One region of the Fictibacillus sp. EA-CB0309 genome, then DNA from elsewhere that is predicted to be linked to it. Evidence: riboswitches for the same ligand, from Rfam matches in the RefSeq annotation. Region 1 holds a riboswitch; each other region holds the start of a gene.
What was found. A riboswitch is a leader RNA that binds a small molecule or an ion and turns the genes downstream of it on or off. The one in region 1 is predicted to bind thiamine pyrophosphate.
Positions count from the first base shown of each region.

Region 1 (4,936 bases):
AAGTCCTCGACCAATATTTTTAGAGCTTCAGCCGTTTGATAAGCTGTCACCATTTGAACTGCTGGTGCGATAATTCCAGCCGTATCACACGTTTGGCCGTTTGCAGGAATCTTATCTAAAAGGCAATTCAAGCACGGCCCTTCTCCTGGAATAATGGTGTAGGAGATGCCGTAGCTCCCGACGCAAGCCCCATAGATCCAAGGCACCTCGTATTTCTGAGCTAAATCGTTAATAAGTAATCGCGTTTCAAAATTGTCCGTCGCATCAATAATGAGGTCGATTCCTGAGATCAGCTCTTCCGCTTCCTCAATGCCCATATCCATAACATGTGACTCGATCTCTACCTCGGAATTGATATTGGCTAGTCGGTTTTTAGCGGCAATCACTTTTGGAAGCTGCAGTTTTGCATCTTCTTCTGCATACAGCTGCTGGCGCTGCAGGTTTGTCCAATCGACGTAATCACGGTCAACGAGTACGATGCGTTTAACGCCAGCTCGTGTGAGCGATTCCGCACTTGCTGCGCCAAGCGCTCCTGCTCCAACAATCAGTACGCTCTTTTGCCTTATTTTCGCTTGCCCCTCTTTACCAATCGGGCTAAATAATTCCTGCCTTGAATATCGTTCATTCACTTCACACTCAACCCTTCTAAAGGACTGCTGGCTGTTGCGGTTTCTTTTCTTGGAATCCTGCCTGCTTCAAACCCTAACTGACCAGCTTCTACAGCCATCTTCATCGCCCGTGCCATCTTCACTGGATCTATTGCACCCGCTACTGCTGTGTTCAACAACACACCATCCGCCCCTAACTCCATGGCAATCATGGCATCACTTGGCGAACCGATTCCAGCATCTACAATGACCGGTACTGTTGTTTGCTCAATAATGAATTTTAAATAAAGCGGATTAATGATCCCTTGACCCGAACCGATAGGAGAGGCTGCTGGCATGATGGCATGTGCACCTAGTTCTTCTATTCTCCTTGCCAAAACCACATCATCTGACGTATATGGCAGGACGATGAAGCCTTCTTTTAACAGTTCTTCTGTCGCTTTTAACGTTTCTACTGGATCTGGCAGCAGCGTCTTGTCACAGCCGATGACTTCTACCTTTACCATATCACATAATCCGGATGCTTTTGCTAGTTTTGCGATCCGTACGGCTTCTTCTGCCGTTTTTGCTCCAGCCGTATTAGGTAACAGTGTATATTTTTTCAGATCCAGCATTTCTAAAAAGTTAGGCTGGCTCGCCTCAAATATGTTCATTCTCCTAACAGCAAACGTTAAAATTTCAGATTCGGAGGCGTCTATCGCTTTTTTCTGTGTTTCAAAATCAGGGTATTTGCCTGTGCCTAAGAGAAGTCTTGATGAAAATGAATAAGGTCCAATGTTTAGCATGAAATCACCCTCCACCGACAAAACGCACTAGTTCGATTTTGTCGTTTTCTTTTATTTGAGTCTCACTTTGTTTTTCATTCGAGATAATATCTTGATTCACTTCAGCTATCACGATCTGGTCGTCCAATTTTAAGTGTTCCAGCAGTTCAGTGATCGACTGCAGCGAATCCGGCACCTGTATCTCTTCTCCGTTGATCATAAGCTTCACTAATACGCACCTCGCTTTCAATTTGGTCGGCAATCATCTTTCCTGTTACAGGAGACAGCAGGATGCCGTTGCGGTAATGTCCAGCTGCAAGAAACATCCCTTCCCATTCAGGATGTGGACCGATATAGGGTTTTCCGGATTGTGTTTGAGGACGGATACCTGTCCATGCTTTTTCAAAAACAGATTCTCGAATACCGGGTACAATCTGCCTCGCTCTCTCCATCAGCTGAAACATACCAGTAAACGTCACCTTTTCATCGAACGTACCGAAAATACTGGTCGCACCGATCACAATCCGGTTGTGTCGTTTCGGTACAAGATAACATTCTTTATATTTAACGGTCCCGGTCAGAAGGGGTTATCCGCCTTAAAGGAAACACATTCTCCTTTTACCGGCACCATCTGAAGGGCAGAATCCAATTTAGAGCTCCATACCCCGCCTGCTAAAATTACATGTTCGGCATGAATCGTTTCTGTATTCGTTTCAACACCAGTTATCCGCTTTTTATTCTGTACCAGCTTGATGACTTCCGTTTGTTCTCTGACTTCTGTACCCATTATCTTTGCGGCTTTTAGATAAGCTTCTGTAAGTTTTACAGGCGAGACTTGACCATCATTCGGAAAAAAAGTGCTCCACGTACAGAGTTTGACAACGCTGGTTCTCTATCTTGCAGTTCTGCAGAAGAAAGCCAACGAATGTTTTCCCCATAAAGATATTCCGTTTCTCCTCTTCTTTGAAGTTGAAAAACCTCCTCTTCTGTAAAGGCCAGTTCATAGATTCCTTTTTCGATTAGTTCAATGTCCATGCCACTTATCTCGTACAGCTCTTGAGAGAGAGTCCGAAACATCTCACGGCTGGTTTTGGCAAGCGGGTAGAAAGGATGGTCTACACCAAACTCCATTTGTGCTCCAAGCATGCCAGCTGCTGCAGAGGATGCTTTTTCTCCCACTCTCCCTTTTTCTAGCAGAAGAACTTTCTTTTTCTTTTGGATAGCTGGTAGGGCGATCGAACAGCCGATGACCCCTCCTCCGATAATGACCGCATCATACGTTGAGCGCATTAGCACACCTCCAGTTGTTGCTGATATTCTTTAACAGCTTCAAGCGGTGAATCTGATTCTATGATGCCAGACATTACCGCGATGCCGGCAGCCCCCGCTTGGATAACCTCTCGAACATTTATTGGCTGAATGCCGCCTATAGCGATTACGGGAAGAGAGGTATTGCTTGTTACTTTTTTAGTCCTTGGAGTCCCTGCGGCATTTTTCCTTCCTTGGATGTTGTAGAATAAATATGGCCATACAACAGAAAATGAGCACCGTTTTTTTCAGCATAGTGTGCCTCTTCCATCGAATGAACCGAACAGCCGATGGTGAGTTTCGGAAATGAACGTTTAACATGCTTCACGTCTAATCCATGATAGGGAAGTTGAACACCTCTTGTACCGAAACATTCCGCGACATCTGCTCTATCATTGACGACTAGCTTGGTTCGCGGCACACCAATCTCCAGAAGCTTTGTGATCAGGGTCGAGAGCTCTCTGGCTGTTCTTTCTTTTTCACGGATATGAAAAGCTGTGATGTACGGATAGATGTTGTAAAGAATATCCATGAGCTTCTCTTCTGACTGCTTACCTGTAGAAATCACATGAAGTTCTTTTTTCACAACAAAAAACCACCTCCTTTGTTTAGAAAAGAGGTGGTTTTACAAAATTCAGCATTCGTTTAGCGAGATTCTGTTCAACACACCACTTCCCTACGCTGGTTCTAACCAAATCAGGTTCCAAGGGTCTTAAAGTACACTTTAATCTCAGCCTTACAAAGGCACCCCTAGTGGTGAATAACTATTTTATTAGTTCAATACATCTATTTTATCGTTAAACAAGATTAATAACAACAAGTGTAAAAAAGATGTAGTTAAACTGCTTAGTTGCGTAAGTGGCTTGCGCAGCACCAACAAACATAGTGGATCACTGGATCATCGGTCATCGGTATGTACTGTGTGGTTCGTACGTTTTCGGTCTGTAGTTAGCGTCTTTTGTTTTTTTACGGTACGTGTCCTTATATTTATTACACGTTCGCGCAGTAAAACTAGTTTTCCACGCAGGTCAGCACCACTTCCACGCAGTCTGAACTATTTTCCGCGCGAGATGAAGGGAGTTTCGCGCACTTTTACGCGCAATGAACGACAAACGAGTCAAACTATATATCTTCCGTCTGAATAAATAAGTTTTTTACGACAAAAAAGACGCTACCAAACCTTCGGCAGCATCTTTTTTGACTTTTATTCAATTTACAACAACAAATACGCGATTGGAGTGGCCAAAATCAATGCCAAAACCGTGCGTTGGAACCAAATCCATATGAGCTGAGGCACACTGATTGGAATTTCCGTTGATAACACACATGGAATGCTTGCTGAAAAGAACAGGATGGATGCAACGGACACGACGCCGATTACGAATTTTGTTACGAGTGCCGCTTCTGTTACTAATAGTGCTGGGAGGAACATTTCAGCTACACCGATTGATGCTGCTTTTGCCGCAAGCATGGCATCTGGAAGCTGCAACGCCCATGTAATCGGATAAAACACATAGCCGATCCAGTCAAAAACAGGCGTGTATTCTGCGAGTAGCAGTCCGATAAGCCCGACGCTCATAATGGAAGGCAGAATGCTCATCGCCATGACAAAACCATCTTTTAAGTTAGACCAGATATTGTTCAAAAATGCTGGAGCGTTCTGTGATGAATCCATCGCGCTTCTCCACGCGGTTTGCAGATATTTCTCGCTTACAACTTCCTCTGGCTGTCCCTCCCCGCCAACATACGAATCATCCATTCTGCTTAATGGACGCAATCGAACCGTGATCGCCGTTACTAAGAACGTCACAACGAGCGTCGTCCAGAAGTACGTGTTCCACATCTCCATCAGCCCTAGCGTGTTCGCCACAACAATCATGAACGTGGCGGATACGGTTGAGAAGCCTGTTGCAATGATCGCTGCTTCTTTTACCGTATACTTCCCTTCTTTAAACACGCGGTTCGTGATCAAAAGTCCGATCGAATAACTTCCAACAAACGAAGCAACCGCATCAACCGCGGATCGGCCTGGCGTCTTCCAAATCGGTCGCATGATTTTTTGCACAAGCACTCCGATAAATTCCATCAGTCCATAACCGACAATAAAGGCTAAGAATACTGCCCCAATCGGAACAAGCAACCCTACTGGAATAACCAGTTTTTCGAATAAAAACGGCCCCATGTTCGGATCGCTCAACCAGCTCGGACCCCATTCAAAATATAGAAGCACTGCCGCGATTAGACCGACTACTTTTA
Region 1 is NZ_CP169271.1:588,725-593,660, reverse strand. Features, by position in the region: gene ACEWFH_RS03405 (MoeB/ThiF family adenylyltransferase) at 1-629, opposite strand, end outside; gene ACEWFH_RS03400 (thiazole synthase) at 626-1,393, opposite strand; gene thiS (sulfur carrier protein ThiS) at 1,398-1,568, opposite strand; gene ACEWFH_RS03390 (FAD-dependent oxidoreductase) at 1,540-1,953, opposite strand; partial or broken gene ACEWFH_RS03385 (NAD(P)/FAD-dependent oxidoreductase) at 1,950-2,662, opposite strand; partial or broken gene ACEWFH_RS03380 (thiamine phosphate synthase) at 2,662-3,194, opposite strand; TPP riboswitch at 3,337-3,442, opposite strand; gene ACEWFH_RS03375 (YjiH family protein) at 3,894-4,936, opposite strand, start outside.

Region 2 (4,936 bases), 1.8 Mb from region 1:
TTTTTATTACGTTAAGGAAAATGGGAAGTCAGAAGTTTTCCAATGTAGAGGTGAGGAAACTTTCGCAAAAAGAAAGTGAACCCGTTGGTCGGTGATTGGGTTGAGTATGAATCAACCAACATTACAGATGGATACATTCTCGATGTGAAAGAACGTAAAAATGAACTAGTCCGTCCGCCAATTGCTAACGTAGACCAAGCCATCCTTGTTTTTTCAGCAACGGAGCCAGATTTTAGTACGCTTTTATTAGACCGTTTCCTTGTTCATATTGAAGCGAATGATATTCTGCCTGTGATCTGTATCTCAAAAATGGACCTTGTTCAACAACCAGAAGAAATGGATGAGATTCAGAAATATATTGAAATCTACAAACAATTAGGATATGAAGTAATTCCGACCTCAACGAAAACCGATGATAGCTTAGATTTGTTTTATCCCTTGTTCAAAGACAAAGTAACGGTCTTTGCTGGTCAGTCTGGTGTGGGTAAATCATCTTTATTAAATGCTATAAATCCTGAATTAATGCTTGAAACGAATGAGATTTCAACCCATTTAGGCAGAGGGAAGCATACGACACGGCATGTAGAATTAATTTTGTTTGGCAACGGATTAGTTGCAGATACACCGGGTTTTAGTTCACTTGATTTTATGAATATCGAAGCTGATGATTTGTCGATGTACTTTCCAGAGATGAATGAACTGCGCGGTGACTGTAAATTTAGAGGATGTTCGCATACGTCCGAACCGAAATGTGCCGTAAAAAAGGTGTTGAAGACGGAGTTGTTCCAGAGTTCCGCTACGACCATTACGTAAGTTTTTTACAAGAAATAAAAGATCAAAAACGGAGGTACTAATGATTAAAATAGCTCCTTCCATTCTTTCTGCTGACTTTTCGAAGTTAGGCGAAGATATTAAAGCTGTAGAAGAAGCTGGTGCGGATTACATTCATGTTGACGTTATGGACGGTCATTTCGTTCCGAATATTACGATCGGACCGCTTGTCGTTCAAGCCATTCGCCCAGTTACTAAACTCCCTTTAGATGTACATTTAATGATTGAAAATCCTGATCGATACATTGAAGAATTTGCAAAAGCAGGTGCGGATATTATTTCTGTTCATGTAGAAGCGTCACCGCATCTACATCGAACGGTTCAACTCATTAAACAACAAGGTGTAAAAGCAGGTGTGGTTCTTAATCCAGCTACTCCAGTCGAATCCATCAGACACATATTACAAGATGTTGACCTTGTGTTATTAATGACCGTTAATCCTGGTTTTGGTGGTCAAGCTTTCATTGAGAGCGTAGTGCCCAAAATCAAAGAAGTGTCAGATTTAGTAAAAACACAAGGATTGAATGTTGAAATTGAAGTGGACGGTGGAGTTAATCCTGAAACGGCTCGTCTTTGTGTTGAGGCTGGTGCTAATGTATTAGTATCCGGTTCTGCCATTTACGGAAAAAAGATTTAAAGGATGCAATTCGATCCATCCGTGGTGTATAATTGTACCGAATAATAAAATAAGCAACCACAGGGGGAGTCCTTTAAAGGGCTGAGAGGGGAGTGTTCTCCCGACCCTTTGAACCTGAAGCTGGATCATACCTGCGTAGGGATGTGGAGTCGTATGACTTTTTGTATTCAATTATGATGGATCCTAAAGCAACCGCGCTCACATGCCGGTTGCTTTTTTTATTTTTCTTTTTTGCAGTCGTTTGTCGCTTATGGGTTTTGCTGAAGCTTTGGCGCTTTTTGAAAGTTGTTGATTTCCGTTATAGGTGCTTCGCTTTCCGCGGGGCATGCGGTGAGCCACATTCGTACGTTTCACTCTTAAGTGTCTCACCTGCCCGCCTGTCCCGCAGGAGTCTCGCAACCTTTCACTCCAATCAACTTCAAAGGTGGTAAGGTAAAAAGATTTTTTAGGTTTGGCACGTACTTTAGCTTCAAATAACTTGCAAATTAGAAATAAATAATAGGAGGATAAAAATGAAAAACAACAACATTTCATTATTAACAGAAATAGCGATTATGTCTGCTCTATCATTGATCTTAGGCATGATTAAATTTGCTGGACCTTGGCCGCAAGGTGGGTCTGTATCTCTTGAGATGGTTCCGATTTTCTTGATGGCTTTTAGAAGAGGATTTAAAGCAGGTGTATTTACTGGATTAGCGGTAGGACTTCTTCAGCTTCTTGTTAACCCTTATGTTATACACCCAGCACAGATGATTCTAGACTATCCGTTAGCGTTTGCTTTAGCGGGTGTTGCAGGTGCGTTTGCGCCGTCATTGGCACAAAATAAATCAAAAAGAACGTTCCTAATGGTTACAGGTATCTTTGTCGGCTGTTTATTAAGAACAATCTCGCACGTTTTATCAGGAGTTATCTTCTTTAGTGATCTAGCTGAAGAAATGAACATTTGGCTTTATTCATTTATGTATAATGGATCATTTATGATTGTTATTTTTGTAATTACTTCACTTGTAGTCATTCTTTTAACAAACACTGCGCCAAAATTACTACATGCTGCACGAAGCGGATACACCCGAGCGGCATGAAAATAAGAATCGTTGCAGGTGGCCCTGAATACCTGATACCAGAGCTGAATTCTTTTTATAACACTCCTGATTGCGTGTGGGTAGGTGTAGATAGGGGCACATTGTATCTGATTGAACAACATATAGAACCGCAGTACGCGTTTGGAGATTTTGATTCCGTTACAGATAATGAAAAAATTAAAATCCTGCATTCACATATAAAAGTAAATCAATATCGTTCAGAAAAAGATGCTACAGATATGGAAATCGCTTTTGAATGGGCTTTGACCCAGAATCCAGAAGAAATCCTGTTGTTCGGAGCTTCTGGAGGAAGGCTGGATCATGAGCTGATGAACATGCAGCTCTTATATAAAAGCCGGTTTAGCTCAGCTATTGTAAAATTAATTGATATAAAAAATGAAATCTCACTCCAAATGCCGGGCAGTTACAGAGTTGATCATGATGAAAAATATCGCTATATTTCCTTCCTCTCACACAGTGAAGAGGTGAGAGGAATAACATTAGAAGGTTTTAAATATCCTTTAAAACGTGCCGTTTTAAAAGCTGGATCGTCATTATGCATCTCAAATGAGCTTGTAAATAAAAGTGGTACTTATTCTTTCGACTCCGGCATAATATTGATGGTAAAGAGCCGTGATTAAAAAAATTACGGAATACAGGCCCCAAAGCACCTTTTTATAAAAAGGGGAATAAAGTATTTTATTGTTTAGCTCTTATCATTTTTTATGGGCCTGGAGGAGGGGTAAGATGAAATTTTATACCATTAAACTTCCTAGATTCTTAGGGGGATTCGTACGTGCCATCTTAGGTTCTTTTAAAAAAGGGTAATAAACAAAAAAAGCGCCAAGTGCGCTTTTTTTGTTTGTGTCCATATACTGCTGCTGGAAATGGTTACTGTCCGCTTTAGCAAAAATACTGTCCACTTTTTATTATTTACTGTCCGCTTCAGTGAAAATACTGTCCACTTTTCATGAATTACTGTCCACTTCAACGAAAATACTGTCCACTTCACTCGTTCTACTACAAATAAAAAAACAGCAGCGGTAGCTGCTGTTTTTTATTAAACGCGTTCTACTTTACCTGATTTAAGAGCACGAGCAGAAACGTATACGCGCTTAGGCTTTCCGTCCACAAGAATACGAACCTTTTGGACATTAGCTCCCCAGCTTTTCTTTGATTTGTTCATTGCGTGAGAACGCTTGTTACCAGTTTTAGGTCCTTTTCCAGTAATAAAACATTTACGAGCCATAGTAGGTGAACCTCCTTTACAGCAAAAAAGCTTTGCATCAATTCAATCGTATGTTAAATACTAAATAATATTAGCATGACTTCAGAAGCAATGCAACATATTCGTGAAAGGTTTTCAAGTAAATTTCCTTGACAATACTATTTACATAGTGTGAAATGTAGTAGTCCTTTCAAAAAAGACTAATGTATAGTAAAATATTTGTTAGCCATTTAACAATTTAAAGGGGGATGTAAGCATGTCAATTGAAATGAAAACAACCTATGGTCAAATTGATATTTCTAATGAAGTGATTGCCACTATCGCTGGTGGAGCCGCAATCGATTGTTACGGAATTGTTGGCATGGCATCAAGAAAGCAATTAAAGGATGGAATAACTGAACTTTTAGGACGTGAAAATTTCTCCCGAGGGATCGTTGTTCGCCAAGAGGAAGATGAAGTACATATCGACATGTATATCATCGTAAGTTACGGAACAAAGATTTCTGAAGTGGCTCATAACGTTCAGAACAAAGTGAAATATACCCTGGATCAAATGCTTGGTTTGGCGGTTGACTCAGTGAATATCTATGTTCAGGGTGTCAGGGTGACAACCCCTTAGTTAGGAGGAAGTTTTGTGTCTTTAAAAGTATTAGACGGAAAAAAGTTTTCGAAAATGGTGCTCGAGGGCGCTTCAAACTTATCAAGAAACGCAGCAATGGTCGATGCACTTAATGTATTTCCTGTCCCAGACGGTGATACAGGAACAAACATGAACTTAACGATTACTTCTGGTGCAAAAGAAGTAGAAAAAACACTTCTAGTCAAATTGGAGCCGTAGCAAGTGCATTTGCAAAAGGGTTATTAATGGGAGCACGAGGAAACTCCGGAGTTATCCTTTCACAGCTATTTAGAGGCTTCTCTAAATCAATTGAAGGAAAAGACTCTATCACGGCTGCTGAATTCGCTAATGCATTTGATAAAGGTGTAGAAACGGCTTATAAAGCCGTTATGAAACCGGTAGAGGGTACTATTTTAACTGTAGCGAAAGATGCAGCTAAAAAAGCAGTTAAAGAAGCTAAAAAATCAGATGACATCCTACACATTATGAAAGAACTTGTAAAAGAGTCTAAGGCTTCCTTAAATAGAACACCAGATCTT
Region 2 is NZ_CP169271.1:2,386,907-2,391,842, reverse strand. Features, by position in the region: partial or broken gene ACEWFH_RS13270 (ribosome small subunit-dependent GTPase A) at 1-78, shown strand, start outside; gene rsgA (ribosome small subunit-dependent GTPase A) at 85-813, shown strand; partial or broken gene rpe (ribulose-phosphate 3-epimerase) at 854-1,500, shown strand; TPP riboswitch at 1,521-1,627, shown strand; gene ACEWFH_RS13255 (hypothetical protein) at 1,667-1,867, opposite strand; gene thiT (energy-coupled thiamine transporter ThiT) at 1,981-2,550, shown strand; gene ACEWFH_RS13245 (thiamine diphosphokinase) at 2,547-3,191, shown strand; gene spoVM (stage V sporulation protein SpoVM) at 3,298-3,378, shown strand; gene rpmB (50S ribosomal protein L28) at 3,611-3,799, opposite strand; gene ACEWFH_RS13230 (Asp23/Gls24 family envelope stress response protein) at 4,035-4,397, shown strand; partial or broken gene ACEWFH_RS13225 (DAK2 domain-containing protein) at 4,413-4,936, shown strand, end outside.
Region 2: it holds a riboswitch for thiamine pyrophosphate, as region 1 does, so the genes downstream of both, thiT (energy-coupled thiamine transporter ThiT) here and ACEWFH_RS03380 (thiamine phosphate synthase) in region 1, are expected to answer to the same signal.

Region 3 (4,936 bases), 1.5 Mb from region 1:
ACAAAAGTGTAAAAGCGTTGTTCAATTCGGCAAACATCCGAAACTGCCTAATGCACGAAGCGATGCAAACATGTGGCCAGAGCAACCTAACATTTTTACCATGGACTATGCCTATGAAGAGGCTACTGCTCAATATGGGCATGATCCTAGAGAGTACTCTGTTCAAACAAAGAAAATCGTATCTGATACAGAAGGCAATTTAAAAGAACTTCATACCATTCAAATGAAGAGAACATCAGATGATGCTGGAAATATTGTATTTGAAGAAATTCCAGGATCAGAGAAAGTATGGCCTGCCGATCTTGTATTCATCGCGATTGGCTTTGAAGGAACCGAACAGCCTGTCCTAAAAGAATTTGGTGTAGAAACCAAAAATAATAAAGTAGATGCAAAACATGGAGACTACAAAACAAACGTAGATGGAGTATTTGCAGCAGGTGATTCTAGACGCGGTCAAAGTTTGATCGTTTGGGCGATTCAAGAAGGTCGTGATTGTGCACGTCAAGTGGATCAATCATTGATGGGAAGTACGGTTTTGCCTTAATGCTTTTTTCCATGCTACAATAAACTCCAAAAGCCAAAAGCTGTTTTTATATGATAAAATAAGGCTTGGCTATCAAAAAATAATTTATATATTTATAAGGAGTAGAAGCATGGAAAAAGTACTTATTTTTGGACACAAGAATCCAGATACGGACACGATTACTTCAGCGATAGTTTACGCTGATCTTAAGTCTAAATTAGGACAAAATGTAGAAGCAATCCGTTTAGGTGAAATTAACGGTGAAACAAAGTATGCATTAGATTACTTTAAAGCTGAGCTTCCGCGTTTAGTTGAACATGTTTCTGCTGAAACAAACTCGGTTATTTTAGTAGACCATAACGAACGTCAGCAAAGCGCAAATGACATTGACAAAGTTCGAGTACTTGAAGTCATTGACCATCACCGTATCGCAAACTTTGAAACAAGTGACCCATTATATTATCGTGCAGAGCCTGTTGGATGTACAGCAACGATCTTGAACAAGATGTACAAAGAAAAAGGCGTTGAAGTAGATAAGAACATTGCTGGTCTTATGCTTTCTGCGATTATTTCGGATTCTCTTTTATTCAAATCACCGACTTGTACAGAAGAGGATGTTGAAGCAGCACGTGAACTAGCTGAAATTGCAGATGTTGATGCTGAGACGTACGGATTAGAAATGCTAAAAGCAGGCGCAGATTTAAGTGATAAGTCTGTTGAAGAGCTTATCTCTTTAGATGCTAAAGAATTTAATATTGGGGCAAGCAAAGTTGAGGTTGCACAAGTAAATACAGTTGATGCTAGTGATGTCTTAAAACATCAAGATGAACTTGAAAGTGCGATTTCAAAAGTGATCAATGAAAAAGGTTTAGACCTGTTCATGTTCGTTGTAACAGATATTTTAACGAATGACTCAACAGCTTTAGCTCTAGGTAAAAGAGCACAATCTGTAGAAGATGCATACAACGTGAAGTTAGAAAACAATACAACCGTTCTTAAAGGCGTTGTTTCTCGTAAAAAGCAAATCGTACCGGTATTAACTGAGGCGATGAGCAAGTAATTGGTGGCTGTAAAGGGCAAAACCTATCATGGTTATGCCCTTTTTATTTTGATTTCTTGAATCCACATAGGTTCACCGCACACCCAGCGGAATGAGAGCATCATAGAGTGGAATTCAACCATAACCATGAGAGTCTAAAAATTTCCTCCCTAAGCAGACTTACTCAAAAACAGTTGACAATCAAAACTAGCCTGCTATTATTTAAAACATACTACCAACTAAATATTAAAAACCACTAGGGGTGCCTTTCATAAGGCTGAGATCGAAGTGCGACTTTGAGACTCTTAGAACCTGATCTGGATTATACCAGCGTAGGGAAGTGGTGTTGAGGAGTCCTATATTTATACATAGTGTTCAATTCTCCATATACAACCACTTTCTCGCTGAAAGTGGTTTTTTTGTTTGGTTCTTTTCTAAAGGCTTTTTTAAAGATTGTTGCTTTAGAGGCATTTTGTTTAATCCTCTTCTTTGCAAGTTGATTGGAGTGGAAGGGTGCGAGACTCCTGCGGGACGAGCGGTCAGGTGGAGACTCCTAATGGCGCAAAGCGGCAGGAGGCTCACCGGACGCCCCGCGGAAAGCGAAGCAACCTGGAGCGGAGATCAACCACTTACAAAAGCAACAAGGTTTGCGAAAACAGTCTTTTAAAATTAAAAAACAAGGAGAATTCACATGAAAAAATTCACCGAACTTTTACGACAAAAAGCCAACCCAATTTGGGAAGCAAATCTCCATCATCCTTTTGTAAAAGGTATTGCAGAAGGAGACCTCTCATTAGAATGCTTCAAATACTACGTAATGCAAGATTCCTATTATTTATCTCATTTTGCTAGAGTTCAAGCCATGGGAGCTGCAAGGGCTGAAGATCTATACACGACTTCAAGAATGGCTGCTCACGCACAAGGAACCAATGATGCAGAATTAGCTCTTCACGAAACATTCATGAAACAGCTACAGGTTACCGAAGAAGAATTAGCGAACTTTGAACCTGCTCCAACTGCGTACCATTATACGTCTCATCTTTACCGAGTAGCAGAGTCCGGTAGTTTAGGAGAAATTATTGCGGCTATTCTCCCATGCTATTGGATTTATCAAGAGATCGGGGAAACATTTAAGGAAGCCACACCAATTGAACCTATCTATCAAGAGTGGATTGCAGCTTATGGTGGTGAGTGGTTTTCACAACTTGTCCAAGAACAAATTAACCGGTTGGATGATTTAGCAGAAAAAGCAAGTGAACAGGAAAAGGATAAGATGACTCGCCATTTCTTAATCAGCTGTGAATACGAATATTTATTCTGGGAAATGGCTTATACGTTGGAAAAATGGCCAGTTGCATACGGCACAGCTGCAACAAAAGTTGGGAGGGAAACAAAAAATGTATAAAGGACTGAAGTTAACTGATATTCTAGTGACCATTGTTATATCCATTGGCTTTGGTATTATTTATAAGATTTGGGGACCTCTTTATTACGCGGTTAAGCCGCTCGGTCTTCATATTGATCAATTGATCTATGGAATGTGGTTTATGGCTGCAACCGTTGCCTTTTTAATCATTCGGAAACCAGGGGTTGCTCTTTTAGCAGAAATTGCCGCTTCCTCAGGAGAGTTTTTAATGGGGTCTGAATTTGGGCTAGAAGTTTTATTATATGGTGTTATTCAAGGACTATTTGCAGAATTAGTCCTTATGGCTTTTCGCTACAAGCAGTTTGATTTATTTGTTATTTCTCTCGCAGCCATAAGTGCTTGTGCAGGATCTTTCATTTTAGACTTTTACAAAGGATATGTTGGTGATCTATCGACATGGAATCTTACACTATTTATTGTATTCAGGCTCATAGGTTCAATCATCTTCACAGGAATGTTAGCTGTTTCAATTGCTAAAGCACTAGAAGCAACAGGAGTTACTAAACTGGTTCGTCCCTCATCAAAGGAAGATTATGAGGCACTGAATCGATAACTGAGGTGGTTTAAATGGATACCGCAACATCTGTTAAAAATTTAAGATTAAAGTTTCCAGGAGAAGATGACTTACTTTTTAAGAATATAAATTTATCTTTCCAAAAAGGAGAGAAAGTGCTTTTGCTCGGACCTTCTGGATGTGGAAAATCTACTCTCCTGCAAGTTCTTTCTGGACTTATTCCTCTTTCTGTAGAAGTTCCTATTAAAAGCGATGGTGTACAGAACCCTGACAGTTGGGGGTTTGTGTTTCAAGATCCAGATACACAGTTTTGTATGCCATTTGTTGATGAAGAAATCGCATTCGTATTGGAGAACTTACAGGTCCCAAGAGAAGAGATGATAAGCAGAATAGAGGAGTTATTGCATGCAGTAGGATTACATTTGAATGATATCCACACACCGATTCAGACTCTTTCAGGCGGAATGAAACAGCGCTTAGCAATCGCATCGGTATTAGCACTCGACCCCGAAGTTATATTCCTAGATGAACCTACTGCACTCATAGACGAAAGTGGTACTAAGCAGATTTGGGAAACGGTTAAAAAGATAGGGGAGAATAAAACGCTAATTATAGTTGAGCACAAAATTGAACGGATCATGGATTTTGTTGACCGCATTATCGTTTTTACTCCAGATGGAAGAATTCTTGCGGATGGAGATTCTTCTTATATTTTTTCTCATTACAAAGAGAAACTTAACCAGTATGGCATTTGGTATCCAGGTGCATGGAACGAATACAAAAAGAAAAGCTCTTTAACGAACCAATGTAAGCAACAAAACACATTGTATCTAATAAACTTTAAGGGTTTTCGTAACAAGGAATTAAAAATATCATTAAAAAATTCAACCATTCATTCTGGAGAATGGATAATGGTAGTAGGAGAGAACGGTGCAGGTAAAAGTACGCTATTATTATCACTGATGCAACTGATAAAAACAGCTGGCACCTATCAAATAAACGATTTTACCATAACGAAAATTAATGATTTGTACGGCTTGGCTTATCTCGTTTTTCAAAACCCGGAATATCAATTTTTAACAAATTCCGTATACGATGAAATTACATATGGTTTAGCTCAAGATCAAGAAATTAATGCTGAAGCAGAAGAGATACTAAATACATTTGGGCTAACAACTAAAGAGAAACATCACCCTTATCATCTTTCTGTTGGACAAAAAAGAAGGTTAAGTGTCGCTTCGGCATTCATACAACATCCAAAGGTATTATTGCTTGATGAACCAACATTTGGTCAAGATTCTATAAATACGTTTAGAATTCTAGAATGGTTAGAAAACGAAAGGCAAAAAGGAACCATTATCATTATGGTGACACATGATTCTCAAATTCTTCTGCATTTTGCAACAAGGGTATGGGAAGTGAAGAATGGAGAGG
Region 3 is NZ_CP169271.1:2,082,773-2,087,708, reverse strand. Features, by position in the region: partial or broken gene ACEWFH_RS11675 (glutamate synthase subunit beta) at 1-544, shown strand, start outside; gene ACEWFH_RS11670 (manganese-dependent inorganic pyrophosphatase) at 654-1,583, shown strand; TPP riboswitch at 1,811-1,918, shown strand; gene tenA (thiaminase II) at 2,254-2,967, shown strand; gene ACEWFH_RS11660 (ECF transporter S component) at 2,960-3,541, shown strand; gene ACEWFH_RS11655 (ABC transporter ATP-binding protein) at 3,556-4,936, shown strand, end outside.
Region 3: it holds a riboswitch for thiamine pyrophosphate, as region 1 does, so the genes downstream of both, tenA (thiaminase II) here and ACEWFH_RS03380 (thiamine phosphate synthase) in region 1, are expected to answer to the same signal.

Region 4 (4,936 bases), 1.7 Mb from region 1:
GAAATAACTGCCGCACCATCAGCACCTGCCTGAATTACTTCACCCGCATTACCAATCGTAATGCCGCCTATTCCAACGAGTGGTACGTTGATATGATTCCTGCGAAGTTCTTTAATCAGTCCTACGCCAACCGGCTCTTCAGCATCCTGTTTTGAAATAGTTTGATAGATTGGTCCTGCCCCGATATAGTCTGCACCGTTAGAAACGGCGTCTTCCGCTTCAGCCAGTGTATGAGCAGACACACCAAGTATTTTACCTGTTGTTTGTTGGCGTATCGTCTTTAAGTCACCGTCACTCTGTCCCACATGAAGTCCATCTGCATCGACGAATTTCATTAGCTCCAGATCATCATTTACGATAAAAAGCACCCCGTGTTCTCTGCATATTTTTTTGCGCGGCTAGCAATTTCAAGGCGCTTTGCACCACTTAAACAGTTTGCTCCTTTTTCCCGAAACTGAAAAGCAGTAATACCACCTCGTATCGCTTGTAAAAGAATACGCTCAAAAGCTTCCGGAGAATCACAGTTCATCGTTCCTGCCACAAAATAAAGGAAAGCTGCTGTTTTAAGTCAGGCTTAGAAGAAGTCTTCATATTCTTGCTCCTTCCTTTAAAGTGTGATCTTGCCAGTTGATTGAACACTGCCAGATTTCTGGTGTGGTTTCTAATACAAACAGCTGATCGATAAGGTTTTGCTGAAAGCTTCCAGGTCCCTTTGCTGTCTTCACCGCTTCCTCAGCCGCTTTTGTGAGCATAAGAATCGCTAAAGCTGTTCGATCTAAAATGGATAAGGTCTGCGTTCGTGTCTCTTTCTCTTTCTGATTCGCCTGATATAAAGCCACCATGGATGTAGCAAAACAGCCCGTCCCTGTAACGAAAGCTAACATGTGATCGCCATGAGAAAGAACAATGCTTTTCTCGCCATCAGAAATAACATCCTTCTCACCCGTCATCGCGATGAGACACCCTGTTTGCTTTGAAGCCGCAGCAGCAAGCTGTATCAAGTCATCTTCAGAGCTTCCAAGTTCACCGTCAACTCCCTTACCAGCCCACTCTCCTTCAGCAAGAAATTGCATCTCTGCAGCGTTCCCGCAAATTGTCAGAATTGTTTGGGGACTGACCCCTTCAATTGTGAATATTCTGATAATATATTTTTAACCACCTCTTGGCGGAAAGCTGACAGTCCTATTCCAACTGGGTCGAGTACGACAGGCACTCCCGCGTGCATCGCTTTTCGAAAAGCTAGAATCATAGACTTTGCAGTTGGTTCATCGAGCGTTCCGATGTTCAGCACTAATGCATTAGCAACCCCGACAGCTTCTTCAACTTCACGTGCGTCATCAACCATCATCGGGCTGCCTCCAGCTGCGAGCACCCCATTTGCAAGGAAATTCATTGTTACGTTATTGGTAATATGATGAAGCAGCGGCTTCTCTTTTCTGACTTCTGCAACAAACGCCTTCCATTCTTGTACTCTAGTATTGTTCATGTGCAATCCTCCTATAAGCAAAATGATTAACTGGTCCATGACCTGAACCGACTTCTATTCCATGTTCAATCGCGTTTTGAATAAACCTTTTTGCATGCTCTATAGCACTCTCTGCTTTCCTCCCGTAAGCCAGTTCTGCTGTAATGGCTGCAGAGAACGTGCATCCTGTTCCGTGTGTATTTTTTGTGTGAACACGCTTTTCCACAAGCTCAACCATCTCAACACCGTTATAAAGAAGATCGGATACGTATTCACCGCTGCCAAAGTGACCACCTTTTATTACGATATAATCACCACCACCGTCAAACAGCACTTTTGCCGCTTCTGCTCTCGCTTCCTTACAATCTATCGTGATGCCTGTTAATGCTTCTGCTTCAGGAATGTTAGGAGTGATGATTTTCGCGATTGGCAGCATACACATTTTCATCGCGTCCAATGCTTCCTCACCTAAGAGAGTGGCACCGCCTTTAGCGATCATGACCGGATCGACAACCACGTTGTTCCATCCAAATATTTTAATAAAGTAAGCCGTTTTTTCAATGTACTCTCCTGAAAACAACATTCCAGTTTTTACAGCATCTGGTTTCAGGTCACTTCCGATCGATTGCAGCTGAGTTTCCAAACCCTCTAACGAAACAGGAAACACCCCTTGAACGCCGGTCGTGTTCTGAGCCGTCACCGCTGTTAGAACGGACATGCCATAAACACCAAACTCTTGGAACGTTTTCAAATCTGCTTGAATACCTGCTCCTCCGCCGCTGTCTGACCCTGCGATTGTCAGAGCTTTACTTACTTTTATCAGTTGTCCCACACTATCTGCCTCCTTATTACATACGCAAAAAAAGCCACCCGCTAAATAAATAGCGGGTGGCCGTTACAGTTTCATTTGAATAAAAGAGAAGCATGTAATCATCCACACCGCTTCCCTACGCCAGTACGATCTGGATCAGGTTCAAAGGGTCGAAGGCTACAACCTTCTCTCAGCTTTTTTAAAAAGCACCCCTAGCGGAAATGACAATATTGAGTTAATTCAATCCTACCCACACGCAACTTAAAATGTCAACGTTTTTTTCGAATAAGTGTTTTAAGTGTGTTTAAGCACCTTCAAATAAGGGGAAATAGTAACTAACACACAATAACAACATAAAAAACACAGAACAAAAACATTTGTAACACTTGGCAAAATACAGAAATAAACATGACAAACCATTAACATTTTTACCAAAAGGTGGTGAAAAAGCAGTACATTAGAATGATTATCGAAAATTTTTTCAGAATTTTCAAATAAAATGGTTGTCATTGGGCATCTTGCTCAGTATACTAGTAGAAACCTAGAAACATAAAAGGTTAAATTGGATAGGGAGATAATTTAAGGAGGGAAACAGGATGAAAGACAAAAACACTTCTTTTAACAAAAATCAAAACGAGATGGTGCAGTACAAGCAACAAAAAAGAGACCCCTTTGCCTTCAGCCTTATTGCCCAAATGGTACTGGATGAGGCCCTTCACAATTATTACAAAGAGTATTATGAAAGAGAAATCGACAATGCCTTGGATACAAAAGATAAAGAGCGTTTTATGAAATTAACCTCAGAATACAAAGCGTTTCTCGGTTAAGGCTTCTTAAACGGTACACCTTTTATAAAAAAGTGCCGTAAAAGCCAAAACACCCTTTCAGCAAACGGATCGATATCCGTGCTGCAGAGGGTGTTTCTGACGTACCCGTTAACTGACACTAGTTAAAATCCAAATCAATCAATTCAACGTTGTCGGTGATTCCGGCTTTTTCTTTTGCCCTTTTTTCCGTTTCCACCAAAGCCAGTAAAGCACCGCGATCACAATCACCCATACAGGTGCCAGACCAAACAGCGCAACGACTACAAAGGATACCGCCGATACCAAAAAATTCACGGTTTCCATAAAAAGCATCTTCGTTTTTGCCCACGTATTTAATTCTTCTGTCTGAAGTTTTTCTGCTTTTAGATTTCTTACTTCAAACTGTATCGTTACCGTTGAGTAATCACTTTGATTCTTCAAGAAATTCAATCGACCTTCAATTTGTTCGATCTCTTCCTGAACGGAAGCAAGGTCAGCTGAGATCTTTAATAAGTCTTCTGTTTTCTGTGCATCCTTCATGAATGATTCCAGACGGTCTCTCACTTGCTGTTTCGCTTTTAACCGAGAAGAGAGGTCCACATATTCTTCTGTAACATCTTCTCCCCGTACATTTTCGTGTGGTGTTCCTTTACTTAAATTTCGAACCTCATCTAAAAACGTACGAAAACCATCTATCGGAACACGCACAACCATCATGCCGGATTCATACCCATTCTCACCTGCACTTGTATTCGATTCCACAATATAGCCGCCTTTAATCTCAACCATGTTTCGAACCGTTTCCATCGTGTTCTGCAATTTATCTACAGAAATCTGCATGTCTGCATTATAGATGACTTTTCTTTGATCTTTAATTCGCTGCTTCTTATCTCCACTAGTATCCAATTCAGTTTTTGTCTTACCTTCTTCTGAAGAATTGTCCATCTTTTCATTAGAACTGCTGCTGCCACTATCATGATCACTAGCCATCTTGCTTTCAGACTTATCATTGCTGCTGCATGCGCTAAAGAGGAGCACGACGACAAATACCCACACTTTCCATTTTTTCCACATATCGTAATTCCCCTTTTCACCTTAGACGCTTTAAAAGAAAAAAAGGTTTCAACCCCCAAAAAACCAACCTATTTAATGATTTTTTCTCGTCTCGTTTTATGTTAAAATGTTGTCTGATGATTGTAAGTTTGAAAAAAATCCGATTTATGCTAGTATGTACAGGATAAGTAAGTGGTTTACTGGAGGAATAGCATGTCAATGATAGGAAGAAATGATCCGTGCTATTGTGGCAGCGGAAAAAAATATAAGAAATGTTGCTTACATAAAGAAGAGCAAACACGCGAAGTATCCTTTCACCAAGAAGGACTTATCAAATTCGCGCTTGAGAACTATCAACAGGACTTAGCAGCACGCACATCTCAATATGTGAAAAAGTATCCTGTTGCAAAAGAGCAAGAACAAACATACGCGAATATTGCGGTATGTTGGGAAATATTCTGCTCAGAAATTAAGGATGGAAAAACTCCTGTAGAACTTTATGTGGATAAAGTAAAGAGCACCGTTAAACCGGAAGTCGCAGAAATCCTTGCTGGCTGGATAACAGCAGCACCTTCCCTATATAAAGTTTTGGAGCAAAAAACAGGATTCATCTTTACCGTTCAAGATATTTGGTCTGAGAAAGTATTTGATGTAACCATCAATGCTGCAGAAAAACCAAAACAAGAGAGTGCTTTGCTTGGAACACTCGTTTCAAATGGCATCAACCATGAGTTTTATGTAGGTTATGTTGAAATGCCAATGTCCGAACTGCCACCTTTAAAAGCGGCAGTAGAAAAACTT
Region 4 is NZ_CP169271.1:2,767,012-2,771,947, forward strand. Features, by position in the region: partial or broken gene thiE (thiamine phosphate synthase) at 1-529, opposite strand, end outside; gene ACEWFH_RS15450 (hydroxyethylthiazole kinase) at 588-1,073, opposite strand; gene ACEWFH_RS15455 (hydroxyethylthiazole kinase) at 1,097-1,486, opposite strand; gene thiD (bifunctional hydroxymethylpyrimidine kinase/phosphomethylpyrimidine kinase) at 1,473-2,285, opposite strand; TPP riboswitch at 2,393-2,500, opposite strand; gene ACEWFH_RS15465 (IDEAL domain-containing protein) at 2,873-3,103, shown strand; gene ACEWFH_RS15470 (DUF4349 domain-containing protein) at 3,242-4,156, opposite strand; gene ACEWFH_RS15475 (YecA family protein) at 4,349-4,936, shown strand, end outside.
Region 4: it holds a riboswitch for thiamine pyrophosphate, as region 1 does, so the genes downstream of both, thiD (bifunctional hydroxymethylpyrimidine kinase/phosphomethylpyrimidine kinase) here and ACEWFH_RS03380 (thiamine phosphate synthase) in region 1, are expected to answer to the same signal.